DNA from 3 places in the Cryobacterium serini genome. Region 2 is predicted to be linked to each of the others. Evidence: riboswitches for the same ligand, from Rfam matches in the RefSeq annotation. Region 2 holds a riboswitch; each other region holds the start of a gene.

The links. Region 2 has a riboswitch for thiamine pyrophosphate ahead of thiC (phosphomethylpyrimidine synthase ThiC). Riboswitches for the same ligand answer to the same signal wherever they lie in the genome.
Region 1: another riboswitch for thiamine pyrophosphate. It lies ahead of thiD (bifunctional hydroxymethylpyrimidine kinase/phosphomethylpyrimidine kinase); the one in region 2 lies ahead of thiC (phosphomethylpyrimidine synthase ThiC).
Region 3: another riboswitch for thiamine pyrophosphate. It lies ahead of E3T51_RS06045 (ECF transporter S component); the one in region 2 lies ahead of thiC (phosphomethylpyrimidine synthase ThiC).

What each region holds. Positions count from the first base shown of each region.
Region 1 is NZ_SOHN01000016.1:78,028-83,127, forward strand. It holds gene E3T51_RS12365 (hypothetical protein) at 1-117, shown strand, start outside; gene E3T51_RS12370 (HNH endonuclease signature motif containing protein) at 128-1,564, opposite strand; gene E3T51_RS12375 (hypothetical protein) at 1,732-2,205, shown strand; gene E3T51_RS12380 (transcriptional regulator) at 2,177-2,497, shown strand; TPP riboswitch at 2,674-2,773, shown strand; partial or broken gene thiD (bifunctional hydroxymethylpyrimidine kinase/phosphomethylpyrimidine kinase) at 2,756-3,601, shown strand; gene thiE (thiamine phosphate synthase) at 3,670-4,314, opposite strand; gene thiO (glycine oxidase ThiO) at 4,358-5,100, shown strand, end outside.
Region 2 is NZ_SOHN01000008.1:171,275-176,374, forward strand. It holds gene hxlA (3-hexulose-6-phosphate synthase) at 1-574, opposite strand, end outside; gene hxlB (6-phospho-3-hexuloisomerase) at 633-1,217, opposite strand; gene E3T51_RS04160 (LuxR C-terminal-related transcriptional regulator) at 1,331-2,188, shown strand; TPP riboswitch at 2,215-2,322, shown strand; gene thiC (phosphomethylpyrimidine synthase ThiC) at 2,316-3,986, shown strand; gene E3T51_RS04170 (AfsR/SARP family transcriptional regulator) at 4,132-5,100, shown strand, end outside.
Region 3 is NZ_SOHN01000009.1:109,858-114,957, forward strand. It holds gene E3T51_RS06030 (VIT1/CCC1 transporter family protein) at 1-497, shown strand, start outside; gene dinB (DNA polymerase IV) at 703-1,917, shown strand; gene E3T51_RS06040 (hypothetical protein) at 1,943-2,272, shown strand; TPP riboswitch at 2,621-2,730, shown strand; gene E3T51_RS06045 (ECF transporter S component) at 2,763-3,407, shown strand; gene E3T51_RS06050 (ABC transporter ATP-binding protein) at 3,411-4,940, shown strand; gene E3T51_RS06055 (energy-coupling factor transporter transmembrane component T family protein) at 4,937-5,100, shown strand, end outside.

The DNA.
Region 1 (5,100 bases), on a different contig from region 2:
TCTCAGTCGATCGAGCCTGGGAGCACGCGAGCCTCAGAATGTCGGGCATGGCTGCGTTCGGCGCGAGGACAAATTACGGTAGCCGACGCGTACAAGTGGATGACGTCCCACCCATAGGCGCTGGACTCTAGAGGATGGATTTGCAACTTGTGCCGTTGTCGATGTTGGTCGGTCCGCCCTGGTGGTGGGGGATCACGTGGTGGATTTCGGTCCAGCGGGCGGGGGTGGTGCAGCCGGGGATGATGCAGCCTTCGTCGCGGGCACTGATCGCGGCTCGTTGTTTGGCGGTGAAGCAGCGCACCTTCTCGCCGAGGTAGAGCACGGCGCCGTGGTCGCCGAAGATGACGGTTTGGGATCCGCCGGCGCAGATGGTTTCTGTGACTCGGCGCATCGAGATGGGCGCTTCGATGCCGTCGATCCAGCCGACGCCGCGGCCTTGGTCGAGGTCGGTGGCGTTGACGTGGATCATGACGGTGGGGGCGGCGCCGCCCATGGTCGGGGTTTTCGGGTCGCGTGCGGCCGCTTGGAAAACGTCGCGGAGGATGTCGGCGCGTTTCTCCCCGGCGCTGCGGCGGTCGCCGTCGTAACGGGTGTCGCCGGTGAAGGGGTCGGCGCTGAAACGTTCACCGTCCACGCTCGAGTCGCCGACACGCAGGCCGTCCAGTTCGGTGCCCGTGACAGTGCCAACGCCTGTGCTGTCGTCGGGTTCGGTGGGTTCAAACCGGGGAGTACGAGACCGGGCCGACAAATAGGTGTCGAAGAGGGTGTCCATGATGCCGCGTAGTTCGGGGGTGACGTCAGCCCGCAGCGGGTAGAGCCCGTTGCGGAGCAGCCCAAACGTCAGAGAGCTTCTCGCTTCGACGAGGTCGTCGGTGGGGGCGGTACCGTCCGGGTCGAGCCGGCCCTGCCATTCCAGGGCTTGTGCCCGCAGCAGGTCGGGCGCGAAGCGGATACCGGCCCCGGGCAGCCCGGCCGTTTCCGGGGTGATCGCTCCGGTCGCCGACGCGACCAGGGCGCGTTCCACGTGGTCGAGGTCGTCCTGCATGACTTTTCCGTGCAGCGCGGTGAGGGTGGTGGCGATGATTTCGGCCGACTCCACCCCGAGCTCACCGCTCTCCAGCCCGTCGGCAATAACCGGGTACCGGGCCGGTACCGGCAGGCCGAGCGGGGTGCGTTCGACCGTGGTCTCGCCCAGCTTCAGGCGCCGTTTGGCTTCGCGGCCGGAGATACCGGCGAGTTGGGTGATGAACTCGACCCGGTTGCGGCATCCGTTCTTGTAGGCGAGCGAGCCGTTGCCGAGGTCGGTTTCGGCGCGCACACCAATGTCGGTGGTGGCGCGTAGCCTGGCACCATCAACCTTGCGGCCCAGCTCCTCCAACGCCGCCAGGACCGCGACAGCTTCAGCATCGTTCAGGTGACCAAACCGTGTTCCGTCTAAAACAGACCCCAGCAAAGCGCCAGCCTGAGCAATGACCAAAACCCGGGAACCCTCGGGTTCCGGCACAGAGCCGGTGGCGGCGGGCGGGGCGGTGAGGGTCATGGCGTCGGTGCCTCCTTCACCCATAATTATAGCCTAAAACGCTCACAAACACGAGACTATCTCAGCAAAATGGTGACGTGTGTTCAGAAATATCTTCTTGCCGCCATAGGGTGCTGACCAGCCGATTGCCGTGACGTGGTCCGACTTCACGAAGGATGCCTAACGGTCCGGCAAGTGATTTACTTGCCAGTATGGAATCTGAAAGCCCCCGAGCGGATACAGCCTCCTCGGCACGCGCCGCGCTCGTCGCGATAGCAACGGACCGGCAGCGGCTTGGACGACGGCTGCAAGCGCAGACCTGGTGGACAGCCCCCGCACAAGCAATCGCCATTGCGGCGGTAATCGCCTCGCCGGCCGCGGGGATTGCATTCGGAATGATGATGGTGTCGGCGATCGCCACTTTGGCGCTGGTCGGCATCGATCATCTCGTTCGCAGGCGGATGCGGCTCGTGACGCTACCCGGACCGACCGGGCCGATGAGCCTGACGATCCTCATCATCGTCTGCGTTGCAATCATCGGAGCGTTTGCCCTATCGATCTACTTCGAGATTAACAACCTGCACGCGGAGATCGTGGTAACCGCGGTCGCTGGATTCGTCGCGGCCCTCATCGGATCGGTCCTCTATGATCTGGCCAATGCGCGGGAACTGCTCCGTGTCGGTTAAGCCACGCTTTGATGACGCGATCCATGCACCAACCCGTCTGAGGGTATGCGCGCTGCTGCGGGTGACTGGTGTTGCGGAATTCAACACGATTGCGACCACCCTGGAGCTAAGCGAAGCGGCGCTGTCCAAGACCATCCGCAACCTGGCCGAGCTCGGCTACGTGCTGACCGTGAAGCAATCATCGCCCGCACGAGCGGATGCCCGCCGCACGACAAGCGTCGCCCTCACCCTGCGCGGTCGGGCGGCAATAGACGGCCACTTGGCCGCGCTCCGTGAGCTGTCGCATCCGTGAGCTGTCGCAGTGAAGTCCCCGTAACCTTGCTCCCGGATCGGTCGACCAACGGTTGCGCCGGTGCTCGACCAGGGCAAGACAGTGCATTCGAGCCAGTGCATTCGAGCCAGTGCCTTCGAGCCAGTTGGAGCCAATAACAGCGGTTGCGCGCTGAATGCGTGCGCGCATATAGGCTTGTCCGTGACACGGGGTGCCGCACATAGTGTGCGTGCTGAGATCAATACCCGTTGAACCTGTCTAGTTAGTACTAGCGAAGGAATGTCACGGATGACTGATCGACCCTCCCAGCTCGCGCTTCGGCAAACGCCTCGAATTCTCAGTATCGCCGGAACCGATCCGACCGGCGGCGCCGGAATTCAGGCCGACCTGAAGAGTATTGCGGCCAACGGCGGCTACGGCATGGCCGTGGTGAGTGCCCTGGTCGCGCAGAATACGCGCGGGGTGCGCTCGGTGCACACGCCGCCATCCGCCTTTCTGCGTCAACAATTGAACGCCGTGAGCGACGATGTGACCATCGATGCCGTCAAGATCGGCATGCTCGCGCAACTCGACGTGATCGCCGAGGTGCGTTCCTGGCTTTCCGCGTGTCGACCGCCCCTGGTGGTGCTCGACCCGGTGATGGTGGCAACGAGTGGGGACCGGCTGCTCGAACCGTCAGCAGAGCAGGCGCTGCGCGACCTGATTCCTCAGGTCGATCTCGTCACGCCCAACGTTTTCGAGTTGGCCGTTCTCTTGGACGAACACCCGGCGGCCACCTGGGCAAAGGTCCTCGAACAGGGCAAAAGATTGTCTGCTTGCACCGGTGTCACCGTGCTGGTCAAGGGCGGCCATCTCAACGAAACCAGCTGCCCGGATGCCCTGGTCAACACCCAGGGGCTGCTGCCGCACAGCGTGGTCGAGATCGCGTTGCCACGTATCCGCACCAGGAACACGCACGGAACCGGATGCTCGCTCTCCTCGGCCATGGCCACGGTGCAGGCGAGAACCGGTGACTGGGCGCAGTCCCTGATCGAGGTCAAAGAGTGGCTCCAAGACGCCCTGGCCCACGCCGATGACCTCGAGGTCGGCCAGGGAAACGGCCCGATCCACCACTTCCATCGGCTGTTCGCTCGCGCGACAGCGGCATCCGTTCTGACCGCGGGCGTGTCATGAACGCGGTGCGGTCGGCGGGATTAGGGGAGCGGCGGGAGGCTGGCGAGAAGCCGCTCGGCGACGTCCGTCGGGTCGTTGGCGTCGGTGATCGCGCGCACCACCACTACCCGGGTAGCGCCGGCATCGACCACCTGGTCGATGGTGCCCAGGTCGATGCCGCCAATGGCAAACCAGGGGCGCAGGCTGCCAGCGGATGCGCACCGTGCGGCCGCATAGCGCAGCAGGTCGGTTCCGACCGCTGCACGACCGGGCTTCGTTGGCGTCGCCCAGACCGGACCAACGCAGAAGTAGTCGAGGTTGTCTGCGGTGACGGCGGCGTCCACTTGCTCAGTGGTGTGGGTGGACAGGCCGATCCGCGCCGCCGCGCCGAGCAGTCCGCGGACGGCGGGCAGCGGCAGATCGGTCTGGCCGACATGGAAAACCGGCGCGCCGGCGAGGACGGCGATATCCGCCCGGTCGTTGACCGCCCAGAGCCGGCCATGACGGTCGGCGACCGTGCGGAGAACCTCGAGGTAGTGAAGCTCCTCGGCCGCGTCGATATTCTTGTCGCGCAGCTGGATGATGTCGACCCCGCCGGCGAAGGCGGCATCCACAAAGTCGGCGAAATCTCCGCGATCCCTTCTGGCATCGGTGCAGAGATACAGCCGGGCGGTGATGGGGTCCATGCGACCAACCCTAGGGGGCGCTGCCGTGGCATCGGTGCACACCATGAGTGAGCGGCCAGCGCAGCGAACGGTTGATGTTGCCGTTATTGGCGGCGGCGTGATCGGGCTCGGCATTGCCTGGGCGCTGGCGCATTCCGGTCGTACCGTGGTCGTCATCGATCCCGACCCGGCCGGCGGCGCCACCTTCGCTGCAGCCGGAATGCTCGCAGCGGTGAGCGAGCTGCACTACCGGGAAGAGGCATTGCTTGATCTCATGCTCGCGTCCTCGAAGTTGTATCCCGACTTCATCGACTCGCTCGGAACCGATAGCGACGCTACCGGATACCAGCGAACCACGACCCTGAACGTGGGCGCGGACGCAGCTGACCGGCACGCGCTCGCCGACCTGCGTGCTGTGCAGGTGGCCAATGGGCTGGGGGTCGAGCCCCTCACTGTGCGCGAAGCGCGGGTGCTTGAACCGATGCTGAGCCCTCAGGTTTCCGCCGCCTTTTTGGTGGAACAAGATCACCAGGTCGACCCGCGACGACTCACCGCGCGCATCCAGTCCGCGCTCGCTGCCCTCGCGCCAAACGGTCAGGACGCCCTGGTTCGGGTGCATGCCAGCGGGTTGATGCACGCAGATGCAGCGGATACCTCCTCGCGCGTCACCGGTGTCACCCTGGCGGATGGTCGCACGATTCACGCCACCGAAGTGGTCGTGGCCAATGGGCTAGGGGCAGCCGATTTGGGCGGGCTACCCGAGCACCTGCAGCTGCCGCTTCGCCCGGTGTACGGGGACATACTTCG
Region 2 (5,100 bases):
CGCCGTAGATTGCTCCGCCGGCAACGGCGACCGTTGCTCCGGCGCGCTGCACGGAAGAGATGGTCGACAGGTTCACGCCGCCCGCGAGGGAGAAGGGAACCTTGGCGGTCTCGCCCTGGTTGAGCAGCGTTGCGAGCGAGAAGCCGGGCTCGGCCTGCTCGTCGAGACCAGCGTGCATCTCCACGAACTGAGCGCCGAGCGCGGTGACCTCGCGGGCGCGGGTGACCTTGTCGGCGACGCCGATAAGGTCGACAACAATGCCCTTGCCGTGCTTGGTTGCGGCAGCGACGGCTCCGATGATGGTGCTGTCACCGGCCGTGCCGAGCACGGTCACGAGGTCGGCGCCGGCGGCGAAGGCGATGTCGGCTTCGAGCTCGCCGGCATCCATGGTCTTGAGGTCGGCGAAGACGATCTTGTCGGGGTGCGCGGCCTTGATCGCGGTGACGGCGCGCAGGCCCTCTGCCTTGATCAGCGGGGTGCCGAGTTCGATGATGTCAACGTGCGGGGCAACCTGCGCGGCCAGCGTGAGCGCGGCTTCGGTGGTCAATACGTCCATTGCTACTTGGAGCTTCATGGGATTCTGCTTTCTGTTAGTGATGAAGAGTGGAAAGTTCTTGTGGGGGGTACGCGCCCTATTCGAGGTTGGCGTGACGCGGCCAAAGCTGTTCAGCCGTGGCCCCGCTCACCTGCCAGAGCGTGTGAAACAGGGCATCGCCAACGAGCAGCACGGCCTGCTCGAACAGACCGCCCGAATACTGGGCCGACACTTGTCCGGCATGGTCCTGCTTGGTCGCAGCCGGAATGACCACGGTCACCGCAGCAAGCCGCCCTAGCGGCGACTCGGGAGCCGTAGTGAGCGCGAGTATGTTCGCGCCCACACTGTGAGCCGTTTCGGCGGCTCGCACAATGGCGCCCGTCGTTCCGGAGCCACTCGCAACCAGCAGTAGATCGCCCGAGGCGATCGCTGGGCTGGTCACCTCGCCGACAACGTGCACGTCGAGTCCGAGATGCATCAGCCGCATAGCGGTCATCTTCAGAGCTAGGCCGGAGCGGCCGGCACCCAGCACGAAAATTCGAGGCGCCGCAGCGAGCACGGTGACGGCCTCGTCGAGCGATGAAGCGGATGCAGACCGCAGCGCGTCGACGACGTGGCTGTTCTCAGCGAAAATGAGCCCGAGGGCGTCCGCTGCAGTTGGGGTGGTTGTCGTTTCGGTCATAGGTTAATACTCCACTCCTTCGAGCGGGAGTGCTGCCCGCCAAAAGGTTGGTTTAACTACCCAAACGGATGGCTATGAGTGGGCATCGCGGATGGTCCGGGTAGGGTAGACCTATGACGATCTTCGCAACCTCCCCTGAGCCCGGCACTCGCCCTGCCAGTTCCACCGCGCAGACCGCGCGCAGCGCGGCGGCCGAACGCTCCAGACTCATCGCCGACCTGACCGACGCGCACGCGACCACGCTGGAAACCCTGCTCGCAGTGCTGCGCTCGGGTAGCACGAGTGACACGGCCGCCCGCCAGAAAGCCACCGAGCTGGCCGCCGCTGCGATGGTCGCGCTGCGCGCGGTGAGTGACCTGGATCGCAGCCTCACCGAGGAACCCGTCGCTCAGGCCTTCGAACGGCTGCGCGACGATCTGCGCCCGCTCGTGCGTTTCGGTGACCTCGACGTGCAGTTTATCGAGCCACCGGTGAATGGGCGCGCCCTGCCCGGTGAGGTCGCTCACGAAGCCCGCGCCATCGTGCGCGGCGCCGTGCTCGCCCTGGTTGAGCAGACCGGGGTCGCCCGGGTGCGCGTGCAATGGGACTGCGACGGCAGCAACCTGCTCATTCGCATTCGCGACGACGGACCGGGCGACCTCGACGCGGAGGTTCCCAGCGTGCGCCAGCTCGCCGCCCGCGTCGTCGCTCTCAGCGGCACCCTGGGCGTCGAGGCGACCGCCGGCTGGGGGTCCGAGATGGCGGTGTCACTGCCACTCGACGCGCCCACGGCATCCGTTTCTGCCGCTGCGGCCTGGGGGCTCAGCCCACGCGAACGTGGCGTGCTCGAGCTCGTGGCGTCGGGCGCACGCAATAAGGCGATCGCCGAGGCGCTGACCATCAGCGAGAACACCGTGAAGTTTCACGTGGCCAATCTGCTGCGCAAGGTGGGCGCCTCGACCCGCGCCGAGTTGGCAGCCCTCGCCCGCTGACCGCTAGGGTGAAGGGGTCAGAAGACACACACCACCACGGGAGCGCGCACCAGCGAGCTGAGAGGACGGCCAGGGCCGTCGACCGTTGAACCTGTCCGGGTAATGCCGGCGTAGGAAGTTCGATTACATGCGCACAATTGACGAATCAACCATCTCCCAAACCGTCACGACCGGCCCGATCCAGGGCAGCAGTAAACGCTACGAACCGGTGCCACACTGGCCAGGGCTTCACATTCCGATTCGTCGGGTGAACCTCAGCAACGGCGAGCACTTCGACCTGTATGACACTTCGGGCCCGTACACCGACGACTCGGCCACCATTGATCTCGAGGAGGGCCTGCCGCGGGAGCGGGCCGGGTGGGAGCATCCGCTGCCCGTCGACGGCGCTGCGACCCAGCTGGTCTGGGCTCGGGCCGGTATCGTCACTCCGGAAATGGCCTACATCGCCGCCCGCGAGGGCGTCTCCGTCGAGCTCGTGCGCGACGAAGTGGCGCGCGGCCGGGCAGTCATTCCGGCCAACCATAAGCATCCCGAAAGCGAACCGATGATCATCGGTAAGGCCTTCACCGTGAAAATCAACGCCAACATCGGCAACTCCGCCGTGACCTCATCGATCGCCGAGGAGGTCGAGAAAATGGTCTGGGCCGCCCGCTGGGGAGCAGACACCCTGATGGACCTCTCGACCGGCAAGGACATCCACCTCACCCGGGAGTGGATCATGCGCAACTCGCCCATTCCGGTGGGCACCGTTCCGCTCTATCAGGCCGTCGAAAAAGTCAACGGTGACCCGGCACTGCTCACCTGGGAGATTTACCGCGACACCGTGATTGAGCAGTGCGAGCAGGGTGTCGACTATATGACCGTGCACGCCGGCGTGTTGCTGCGCTACGTGCCGCTCGCCGCCAACCGGGTCACCGGAATCGTCTCGCGCGGTGGATCGATCATGGCCGCCTGGTGCCTCGCTCACCATCAGGAGAGCTTTCTGTACACCCACTTCGTGGAGTTGTGCGAGATTCTGCGCCGCTACGACGTGACCTTCTCGCTCGGCGACGGCCTGCGGCCCGGATCCATCGCCGATGCCAACGACGAGGCCCAGTTCGCCGAGTTGCGCACCCTGGGCGAGCTGACGAAGGTCGCAAAATCGTACGGCGTGCAGGTAATGATCGAGGGCCCCGGCCACGTGCCGATGCACAAAATCGTCGAAAATGTGCGCCTGGAAGAAGAACTCTGCGAGGAGGCACCGTTCTACACGCTCGGCCCGCTCGCCACCGATATTGCGCCAGCCTACGACCACATCACGAGTGCGATCGGCGCGGCCATCATCGCCCAGGCCGGCACCGCGATGCTCTGCTACGTCACCCCCAAGGAACACCTCGGGCTCCCCAACCGCGACGATGTGAAGACCGGCGTGATCACCTACAAGATCGCCGCCCATTCCGCCGACCTGGCCAAGCAGCATCCGCGTGCGCAGGAGCGCGACAACGCGCTCAGTCGCGCCCGGTTCGAGTTTCGCTGGACAGACCAATTCGCGCTCTCGCTGGACCCAGACACCGCCCAGAGCTTTCATGACGAGACGCTTCCTGCCGGGCCAGCCAAAGCCGCCCACTTCTGCAGTATGTGCGGTCCTAAGTTTTGTTCCATGCGCATTTCAGCGGATGTACGGGTCTACGCCGAAGAAAACGGCCTCACCAGCCTCGAGGCTATTGAGGCCGGCATGGCCGAGAAATCTGCCGAGTTCACCCGACTGGGCAGCTCGGTCTACCTGCCGCTGCGTGTGCTCGGGACAGACGAGCACTGATTCTGGTTCACCCCGACGACGCCGTGCGGCACGGTGAAAGTACCCGGCAGACGCAGCCGCACCGCACCGCACCCTGATCTAGCGTCGCCGCAGGATCCTGATCCTGCTGGCCGTCGCCTGGCTTGTGATGGCAGCGTTGGCCTGTGTGCTGCTTCTCACCGGCACGAAGCCGAGCACCGCGTTCGGCGACACAGCCGCCACACCGGGCGGGCTGGCCCGCATCAGCGCGGTCATCCCGCTCAAATTCGACGGTTGGGTGCCACCGAGCGCAGCAGACTGTCTGGACAGCCCGGTGCAGCCCGGAGCTCACCGCGTGCGCATTCTGCTCGAGCTCACAGCAGTGGATGCCGCTGGCCTCTCTTTCGACGCCGAATCCGTTCCGGCCACCCTGGTTTTCGAAGTCCCGAATCAGGCCATCCCCCTCGTGCTGGACGGCCCACAGGAGGGCGCGTTTATCTCTGGGAACCGGGCACCACGTCGCGCCGTGAAAATATCCCCGAAATTGGGGGTAAGTGCCTACCTCACACGCGGCTACCCCCGCCCATCGGCAAGCGGGCACCATGAGTGCATTCCAACAATGGAGGTCGTCATGACAACCGGATTCGACACACGAGTACAGCCGACCGCGACAACCATGGCCCACCTGAACGTGCACGTCTTTGGAAACCTCAGCGTTCGACGGGGGTCGACCGTACTGCACGCCCATCAATTGGGCGGACCCAAACCACGACAGATTTTCGAGATTCTGCTTGTGAACCTCGGGCTGCCAGTTTCCAAGGACCGACTGATTGAACTGCTCTGGGGCGCCAATGCTCCGGTCGAGGCGCTGCCCACCCTCGAAAGCTACGTGAGTGTTCTCCGTCGGCATCTGCAGCCGGGTGCGGGAAAATTCGGGCCGCTGCAAACCACGACTGGCGGCTACGTATTGGACCGTGACCTGGTCGACGTCGACCTAGACCAGTTCGACGTTCTGTTACAGCGAGCGCAGAAGACCCTTCCCGGCCTCGCTTACCCTTTGTTGCTGCGGGCTCTGGATCTCGCCGCCGCGCCACTGCTCGGCGACGAGCTCATTCCGGCCTGGGCATCAGAAGCCCGCGACCTGCACGCCGCGCGC
Region 3 (5,100 bases), on a different contig from region 2:
AACTGCTCGAAGCGTCGACCCCCGCGGCGCCGGCCAAGAGCGTGCTCTCCCATTTGGACCTCGCCGCCAACGAGCTGACCCTGGTCTACCGGGCCAGGGGCATGTCTGAAGACGAGGCGGAGGCATACGCCCGTGGGGTACTCGCCACCGCCTACGCGGCGACCGGACCGATTTCCGCGGTCCGCCCGCAGGCTCCCCGGCACGATGAACACGAGGCCATCGGCACCGGCACCGGAGCGGCCCTGTCGAGTTTTTGCTTCTTTGCCTCGGGCGCGCTGCTGCCGGTGCTGCCCTACCTGTTCGGTATGAGCGGCTACGCGGCCATCATCGTGGCCACCATTCTCGTGGGAGTCGCCCTGTTGGCCACCGGCGCAGTCGTTGGCTTGCTCTCTGGCGGTCCGCCGCTGAAGCGTGCGTTGCGACAACTGGTGATCGGCCTTGGGGCGGCCGCGGTCACCTACCTGCTCGGGCTGGTCTTCGGCACCGCGATTGGTTAGCGGCCGACCAGAATTGGTCGCGCTTGTCGGTGGCCGCCTATCGGCCACCAGCTCACCCGGGCTCACCTCATAACTCCTGCAATATGAGAGCACGGCAGAAGAGATCGGCGGAATTGCGCACTTCCGCTTGAGGCCGGGTACAGATTGCAGGAGTTATGGTCGAAAATGAATATGCCGATAGGCCGGATCGGGTTAGGGTTCTTCGGTGGGCAGACAGGACGGCAGCGGGCGGCAGATTTCGGCGGACGACGTCGACGACCGTTCGGCGACGATGCTGCACGTGGATCTGGACGCGTTCTTTGTCTCGGTCGAGTTGCTCTCCCACCCCGAATTCGTACACCTGCCGGTGATCGTCGGCCACCGCGGTGGCCGTTCGGTCGTCACGGCGGCCAACTACATTGCCCGAAAATACGGCGTGAACTCGGCCATGCCGATGGCGGTAGCGCTACGCCAGTGCCCGAACGCGATCGTACTCGAGCCACACATGGGGCTGTATCGCGACTTTTCCAACCGGGTGATGGGGATCTTCGACGACGTCACCCCGCTGGTGGAACGGCTCGGCATCGACGAAGCTTTTCTTGACGTTGCCGGCGCGACTAATTTGTTTGGTTCTCCGGCTGTGATCGGCGAACTCATTCGCGCGCGCGTGTTTGCCGAAACCGGCCTCGTCTGCTCCGTGGGCGCGGCGTCGACCAAGTTCGTCGCCAAACTTGCCTCCGGCCTGGCCAAACCCAACGGTCTGCTCGTCGTGCCGGGCGATGAGACGGTCGAGTTTCTGCATCCGCTGCCCGTGACCGCCCTGTGGGGCGTGGGGTCCGCCACCGCGCAGATGCTCACGCGCCTCGGCCTGAAACTCATTGGTGATATTGCGCACACGCCGTTAGACGTGCTGAAAAAGACGCTGGGGGAGGCCTCCGGTCTGAAGCTGTTCGAGTTGTCCTGGGGGCGTGACCCACGCCCGGTGACGATTGAGCGGGAAGAGAAAAGCGTTGGCCACGAGGTGACTTTTGAGCACGACGAGACCGACATCGACCGACTGCACAGTGAGTTGCTGCGGCAGTGCGACCTTGTGGCCGCTCGGCTGCGGCGCAGCAATCTCGTGGCACGGCGCGTGGCACTCAAGCTGCGCTACACCGACTTCAGCACCGTTACCCGGTCGCGTACCCTCGCTGAACCGACCAATGTTGGCCGGCGCATTTATGAGGAAGCAGTCGCTGCGTTCGACCTGCTGGCCGCGTCGGGTATTCGGGTGCGTCTGATCGGCGTGCGGGCCGAGCAACTCGGTACGGCGTCGGGATCGGTGGGGTTGTGGGATCCCGACGAGGACTGGCGGGGCGCCGAGCTGGCGGTTGACTCCGTGACCGAGCGATTCGGGGCGGGAAGCGTGCGTCCGGCCTCGTTTTTCAAGCCTCGCCCATAGGGCACGAGTCGGCTACCCTGTTGGAATGACCAGCCTCCCGGAAAAACTCGCAGACACCTTCCGTTCCGCCGGTGTGAAATCGGCTTACGGTGATCCCGTGCAAATTGATGGCGTCACCCTCGTACCAGTGGCGCTCAGCTACTACGGTTTCGGTGGCGGTGATACCGGTGAAGGCAGTGCTGCCGGATCCGGTGGCGGCGGCGGTGGGGTGTCGCTGCCGATCGGCGCCTATGTCAAGGCGGGCAGCACCGCTCGGTTCGAGCCGAACGTCATCGCCCTGCTCGCAGTCGGTGTGCCGTTCCTTGTGGTCGCCGGCCGAGCCCTGGCCCGAGTAATCCGAGCCCTGAAGAAGTAGCCCCGCTCTCCGGACGGGGCCCGGGCCCCGTCCGCGGGCCCAGTCTATAAACTGCTCCCGTGGTCCAAAGATGGTCCCGGGCGAGCGCGGCGGGGGCGACGAGCAGAACGGATGCGGCGGGGCCGGCGCGGCCGCCGCGCGAAACGACGGCGCGCCCACCGTGGCATCCGAAGGCGCAGCCAGGTCGGAAAATGCCACGGGCCGTTCACCGGCAGCCCCTGGGCGATGCGCCGACGCCGCATCACAAACCGACGCATCAGCAGGAGATATAGCGTGGCCAACACGAGCAGGATTCCGATGCTCATGTCGTGATTCCCATGCCGCAAGTCTAGGCGGGGCGCTAGAATTGAAAACGATCACGGGAGTCCGGTACACCGGGCTGAGAGGAAGCTGACCAAGCTTCGACCGTCGAACCTGATCTGGATCATGCCAGCGCAGGGAGGCTTCTCGATCCCGTGCCCTGTATTCACCTACGGAAAGGGCACGCACAGTGCACGCTACAATCACAGCCACACGATCGGTCACGACGAAGAAGCCACGCAACTTTCGCTGGCGCGTGGTCGACATCGTCGTCGCGAGCGTCATCGGCGTCGCGAGCGGCGTCATCTTCTGGGCCTGGGGCCTCGCCTGGTCCCCGCTCAGCGCCATCCTTGCGTTCACGCCCGGCCTCGAAGGTCTCCTGGCCGGTGGCTGGCTGTTCGCCGGAGTGCTCGGCGGCCTCATCATCCGCAAGCCCGGCGCGGCCGTGTACACCGAGGTCGTCGCCGCCGTCGTATCAATGCTGATCGGCACCCAGTGGGGATTCTCCACACTCATCTGGGGCGTCGTGGAAGGCCTGGGCGCCGAAATCATTCTCGCGCTGTTCCTGTATACCAACTGGAGGCTGGGCGTGGCCCTGCTCGCCGGCGCGGGCGCCGGTGTGGCCGTAGGGTTTCTCGACACGACCTTCACGAGCTATGCAGCACTGGATTTTGGCTACAAAGCCGTTTATTTCGTATCCGCGGTCGTGTCGGGCACGGTGCTCGCCGGCCTGCTGTCCTGGCTGGCCGTGCGCGGCCTGGCCCGCACGGGTGCGCTGAGCCGCTTTGCTGCCGGTCGGGAAGGGTCGCGAGCACACTCCGCCGCGATCAGCTAGCGGATGTTGCACACCCCGCCGTTTCCCGCCGGTCACGATGCGCAGATTCGGGCCGTTCAGATTCAAGCCAGTGACTGGGGCTGGCGCCACGCCGGGCGCCACAATCAGGCGGTGTCCGGGCTTGACCTGCAGGTCGAGCCTGGCGAGCGGGTTTTGCTGCTCGGTGCCAGCGGTGCCGGCAAGAGTACGCTGGTGCACGCGCTGGCCGGTGTGCTCGGCGATGCCGAAGACGGCGACGAAACCGGCAGCCTGCTCATCGACGGCCGTCGCCCGGCCGAGGCGCGCGGCCGGGTCGGACTCGTGCTGCAGGATCCGGACTCTCAGGTCGTGCTGGCCAGGGTCGGAGATGATGTCGCGTTCGGGTGCGAGAACCTCGCCGTTCCACGTGCCGAGATCTGGCCGCGGGTGCGGCAGGCTCTCACCGAAGTCGGCCTGAACCTACCCCTCGACCACCCCACCTCGAGCCTGAGCGGCGGGCAGAAGCAGCGGCTGGCTCTGGCCGGCGTGCTCGCCATGCGGCCGGGGCTGTTGCTGCTCGATGAACCGACCGCGAACCTCGACCCCGATGGTGTCGTCGAGGTGCGCGACGCCGTTGTGCGCTCGCTCGATCGATCCGGGGCCACCTTGGTGGTCATCGAGCACCGGGTCGAAGTCTGGCAGGACGTCGTCGATCGCGTCATCGTGCTCGACCCGGCCGGCGGTGTGCTGGCCGACGGTCCCACCCGCGAAGTCTTGTCGAGGCACGGGGAACGGTTGGCGCAGGCCGGCGTCTGGGTGCCGGCGCTGCCCCCCCGATTTCCGACGCGCGCTCCCATCGCTTCGGCAGAGACCCTGCTTCGGGCAGAGGGACTCGCGGTCGGTCGCGTTCCGTTTGGCCGGCGCGCGGCATCCATCGTGGCCGAGAACATCACCCTCAACCTGCGGGCAGGTACCGCCACCGTTGTGACGGGCCCCAACGGCGCGGGAAAATCCACTCTCGCCCTTACGCTGGCCGGATTGCTGAAGCCGGCCGGGGGAACCCTGCACGCGAGTGACACGTTTGCGGCCGATATCGCGCCCGAGCCGCACCGCTGGCGTTCCCAGCAGCTGCTGACCCGCATTGGAACCGTTTTTCAAGACCCGGAACATCAATTCCTGGCCGCAAGCGTGCGGGCCGACCTGCTGATCGGCCCGCACGCCCTCGGCCTCAGCCAGGCCGAACAGACCAGCCGCGTCGACGAGCTGATGCACCGGCTACGACTCGATCATCTTGCCGACGCCAACCCGTTCACCCTGTCGGGCGGCGAGAAGAGGCGGATGTCCGTCGCCACCGTTCTTGCGACCCGTCCCCGTCTGCTCGTGCTCGACGAGCCGACCTTCGGGCAGGATTCCCGTACCTGGCAGGAACTCGTGGCCCTGCTGGCCGACCTGCTCGATGAGGGCATCGCGCTCGTCGCGGTCACCCACGACGCCCAGTTTGTCAGCGCCCTGGCCGACGAGGAATACCGGCTCGGTATGCCAGACTCGATCCGCCTCGGGGCGGGGGCGCCATGAGCTTGCTGACTCCGACGATCCGCCCGAGCGTTGTCGCCCGACTCAACCCGGTCGCCAAGCTCGCCGTGGCCCTGATCGTGAGCTGTGCGCTGCTGCTCTCGATCGACTGGGTCTCGGCTGGAGTCGCCCTGCTGCTCGAGGCCGCACTTCTGCTCTGGTG